DNA from 2 places in the Actinoplanes teichomyceticus ATCC 31121 genome. Region 2 is predicted to be linked to the other one. Evidence: predicted binding sites of a transcription regulator. Region 2 holds the regulator's gene; the other holds the start of a gene.
What was found. The regulator HrcA, encoded in region 2, represses chaperone genes, less so after heat shock. The targets are predictions, from matches to a motif close to GGTTNGCACNCTCNNNNNGAGNGTGCNAACC.
Positions count from the first base shown of each region.

Region 1: a site for HrcA is predicted at 1,340-1,370, ahead of ACTEI_RS33745 (FmdB family zinc ribbon protein). Genes of this name have one in related genera too.

Region 1 is NZ_CP023865.1:7,679,621-7,682,005, reverse strand. It holds gene ACTEI_RS33750 (hypothetical protein) at 185-685, opposite strand; gene ACTEI_RS33745 (FmdB family zinc ribbon protein) at 965-1,318, opposite strand; gene ACTEI_RS33740 (5-formyltetrahydrofolate cyclo-ligase) at 1,601-2,215, opposite strand.
Region 2 is NZ_CP023865.1:1,387,732-1,390,116, forward strand. It holds gene hemW (radical SAM family heme chaperone HemW) at 1-852, shown strand, start outside; gene hrcA (heat-inducible transcriptional repressor HrcA) at 1,030-2,052, shown strand; gene dnaJ (molecular chaperone DnaJ) at 2,087-2,385, shown strand, end outside.

The DNA of each region.
Region 1 (2,385 bases), 2.0 Mb from region 2:
TTTCCTGAGCTGGTCGTTCGTTTCCTGAGCTGACGGACTGCCCCGGGTCAGGCCGGGTCGGGCTCCTGTGGTTCGGGCGTCCGCCGGCTGCTCCGGGGACGCTCAGCTTGCCCGCCGGCCGTGAGCCGGTCGTGCCCCGGCCGCGTCCCGGCGCCTGAGCCGGCGGCCGGCGGCGAGCCCGTGGTCACCCCGGGCGGATCAGGACCGCGAAACCGCGCTCCGGAGCGCTGACGGCCCGTGCCGCCTGTCCCGGGTCGAGCGCCAGCAGCAGCCCGCCGACAGTCGGATCGTCGGCGCCGGTCACATCCAGCACCAGCGCGGCCCTCGCCACCGGGGCGCCGGCGCCCTCGTCGTCGAGCCGTAACAGGTCCACGCGGTTGCCGGGATGGATCAGGGCCAGCGCGGTCGGGTCGGCCAGCCGCACCGGGACGCCGACGGTGCCATCCGGGATGGGTGGTCTGCCGGACGCCCCGGGCGTTGCGGGCAGCCCGGAGGCGGCGATGGTCTGGATCGGGTCTCCGAGGGCTGCCGGAGCGGGGCATGGCTCGGCCGCCGGGCGCGACCAGATCAGGCCGGCAGCGGTGGCCAGCAGGATCGCCACCGCCCCGAGCCGCAGCAGGCGACCACGGCCGGGCCGCCAGCGCACCGGGTCCAAGCGTTCGTTGTGGTCACCGGATCCGCCCATGAGATTCGCCCTCCCGTCGCCGTTCGCTGTGCTCAGGCGGCGAGGTTAGGCGGGATCCGAGCCGGGGGTGGCGCGGCCTGTGGACAGAGCGGAAATGTGGACAACCGAAGGATCGGGTGCCGCAGCTGTCACGATTGGCCCGCGGACGGCGCAGCGGGCCCGGAGTGGGCGGTTGGGTCCGAAGTGCGACGGCGGCCAGCTGGGCGCTGCCGGCGCGGACCATCCCGGGACGGCATGACAGAGGGCGTGCCCGGGACGGGCACGCCCTCTGTCGCAAGGTCAGGAAGCGGCGGCGGCCTTCGCGCCGGAGGACGAGCTGCCGGTGGAGCTGCTGCTCGATGAGGAGGTGCTGCTGGTGGAGGAGGACGTGCTCGCGGTGGAAGCAGCCGGGGTGGTCTCGGACTTCTTCGTGGCCGAGTCGGCGGAGCCGTTCGACTTCTCGGCGCTCACACTGCCGGAACGGGAGTCGTTGCGGTAGAAGCCGGAGCCCTTGAAGACGATGCCGACCGAGTTGAACACCTTGCGAAGCTTGCCCTGGCAGTTCGGGCACTCGGTCAGTGCCGGGTCGGAGAAAGACTGCACGGCTTCAAGCTGCTCACCGCACTCGGTGCAGGCGTACTGGTAGGTAGGCACGGCTCCTCCGGATCTGTCGGCTGCTGGCACTCGCCAACTCCGAGTGCCAATGTTGCGGCATCGGAGGTCAATTCGTCCACTCCGGCCCGGGTCTGAGGCGCCGGCGTGCCGCCGGATGTGACGAACCACGCGGAACAAGACGACGAGTCGGGCGGAGCGGGCGGCGACGGTGCGAGAGGCCGGCCGGTCCGGCGCAGGCGAGGGCCGGGGCAGAGACCGCGGGATGGCCGGACGCGGCGAGGGAGAGGTGGCCGGGGAAGAGGCGAGGCGGATCGGGGGTGGTCAGATCGGGCGGGGGGAGAAGCCGCCGGATGGTGTGAGGACGCCGTGCACCCGGCGGTCATGGGGCCCGGCGGGGACGGCATCGAGGTCCTCGTCGTCGTGCAGCAGGGCGATGACCGTGGGGCCTGGCGTGGGCAGGCGGGACAGCGCGCGGTCGTAGGAGCCGCCGCCGCGGCCCATGCGTGTGCCGTCCCGGCCCACGGCCAGAGCCGGGACGAGGATCAGGTCGGCTTCGCGGATCGCCGGGGGGCCGAGGCGGGGGCCGGGGGGTTCGTGCAGGCCACGGGAGGCGGGGGCCAGCGAGCCGGTGTACTCCGCCCAGTCCAGGTCGTTGTCCGGCAGCAGCACCGGGAGCAGGAGGCGGCCGCCGGAGGGGAGTGCGGCTCGCAGGGCGTCGGGCAGGTCCGGGCCGCCCGGTTCCGGACCGGCCGGGACGTAGGCGGCGATGGTTCGCGGTGCGGATCGGCGTACGTAGGCAAGGGTGTGATCCCGCAGCCGCGCGGCGGCGGCCGCGCGGTCGGCGGACGTCAGTGATCGACGTGCGGTAAGTAGACGTGCGCGCAGCGTGATCTTGTCAGGGGGTGATTTTTCTGCTTCACCGGTCAAATCCGACATGCAACACCCCCTTTTGAAAAGCGGCAAACGGTGCACACTATGTCAGCATCGCTCCAAAGAGGGCCACTCCCGGGAGGATGTGTGACATTACGTGGCCGGCTCACCAGCGCCTTCCTGGTGGTCGTGCTGGGTCCGGTCCTGCTCGGGTCCATCTTCGTCGCGTTGACCGT
Region 2 (2,385 bases):
GCGGACGCCGAGGTCACCACCGAGGCGAACCCGGAGTCGGTGGACCCGGCCTACCTGGCCCGGCTGCGGGCGGCCGGCTACACCCGGATCTCGCTGGGCATGCAGTCGTCGGCGGCGCACGTGCTGCGCGTGCTGGACCGCAAGCACACCGCCGGCCGCGCGCCGCAGGCCGCCCGGGAGGCCCGGGAGGCCGGGTTCGAGCACGTCAACCTGGACCTGATCTACGGCACGCCGGGGGAGACCGCGGAGGATTTCGCGCAGTCGGTGCAGACCGTGATCGAGGCCGGCGTGGATCACGTCAGCGCCTACGCCCTGATCGTCGAGGACGGCACCCGGATGGCCGCGCGGATGCGCCGCGGCGAGATGCCCTACCCCTCCGACGACGTGGCCGCCGACCGCTACCTGGCCGCCGAGCAGGCGCTGACCGGCGCCGGCTTCCAGTGGTACGAGGTGTCCAACTGGGCGCGGCCCGGCGGCGAGTGCCGGCACAACCGGCTGTACTGGACCGGCGCGGACTGGTGGGGGCTGGGCCCCGGCGCGCACAGCCACGTCGGCGGGGTGCGCTGGTGGAACGTGAAGCACCCGTCGGCGTACGCCCAGCGTCTGGCCGGTGGCGTCTCGCCCGGTCACGGCCGGGAGCTGCTGTCCGCGGCGGACCGGCACGTGGAGGACGTGATGCTGCGGGTCCGGCTGCGCGACGGCATCGCCCTGGATCGGGTGGACCGGGCCGGCGCGGAGCGGGCCCTGGCCGGTGGTCTGCTGGAGCCGGCGGCCTGGGCGGCCGGGCGGCTGGTGCTGACCCTGCGCGGCCGGCTGCTGGCCGACGCGGTGATCCGGGACGTCGTCGCCTGAGCGCGCGCGGGTGGCCCGGCGGCGGCGATCGGCCGTACTCTTTCGGTCCGGCCCCGGCTGGCGGGCCGGATCGGCCGCCCCGGAACCGCCGAGGGTCCGTCCTTTCGATCATCGCGCTGCAGCCAGCGGCGACGTAGACTGGCACTCTGTCCGCGGGAGTGCCAGAGGGAGGGTCATATGAGTCTGGATGACCGCAAGCTCGAGGTCCTGCGGGCGATCGTCGAGGACTACGTGAAGACCCGCGAGCCGGTCGGCAGCAAGGCGCTGGTCGAGCGCCACCAGCTCGGTGTCTCCCCGGCCACGGTGCGCAACGACATGGCCGTGCTGGAGGAGGAGGGGTACATCCGCCAGCCGCACACCAGCGCCGGCCGGGTGCCCACCGACGCGGGTTACCGGCTGTTCGTCGACCGGCTCACCCGGATCAAACCGCTCAGCCCGGCCGAGCGCCGGGCGATCGAGCGGTTCATGGTCGGCGCGGTCGACCTCGACGACGTGGTGCACCGCACGGTGCGCCTGCTGGCCCAGCTGACCCGCCAGGTCGCCGTGGTGCAGTACCCGAGCCTGTCCCGCTCCGCGGTGCGGCACCTGGAGCTGGTGCCGATCTCCACCACCCGGCTGATGCTGGTGATGATCACCGATACCGGCCGGGTCGAGCAGCGTCTGGTCGAGATGCCCGCCCCGGTGCCGGACGGCGACGTGTGGGAGCTGCGCCGCCGGGTGAACGAGAAGCTGGCCGGGCAGAAACTCGCGGACACCCCGCCGCTGGTGCAGAAACTCGTCGACGAGTGTGCACCGGAGCGGCGTGGGAACATGGCATGTCTCGCCAGCGTGCTGCTGGAGACGCTGGTCGAGCGGAGTGAGGAGCGCCTCGCGCTGGCCGGGACGGCCAACCTCACCCGCGGCGGTGTGCTGGACTTCCAGGGCACGCTGCGACCCGTACTGGAAGCGCTGGAGGAGGAGGTCATCCTGCTCAAGCTGATCGGCGACCTGGAGCCCAGCACCACCCGGGTCCGGATCGGCGACGAGAACGAGATCGACAACCTCCGGTCCGCGTCCGTGGTCAGCACCGGTTACGGGCCGGGCGCCACGATCGTTGGTGGGCTCGGCGTGCTGGGGCCGACCCGGATGGACTACCCCGGCACCATCGCAACCGTTCGTGCAGTGGCACGCTACGTTGGCGACCTGTTGGCACAGAATTGACGGATCCGCGCAGACATTGAGGACTCCAAACCCCGTGGCCAAGGACTACTACGGAATTCTCGGCGTGAGCCGGGAAGCCACCGACGACGAGATCAAGCGCGCCTACCGCAAACTGGCTCGGCAGTACCATCCGGACGTCAACCCCGATCCGGAGGCGCACGAGAAGTTCAAGGACATCAACGCGGCGTACGAGGTCCTCTCCGACGACCAGAAGCGGCAGATCGTCGACCTCGGCGGCGACCCGCTCGCGCCCGGCGGCGGCGCGCCCGGCGGTGGCCCCGGCGGGGCCGGCCCGTTCGTCGGTTTCCAGGACATCATGGACGCCTTCTTCGG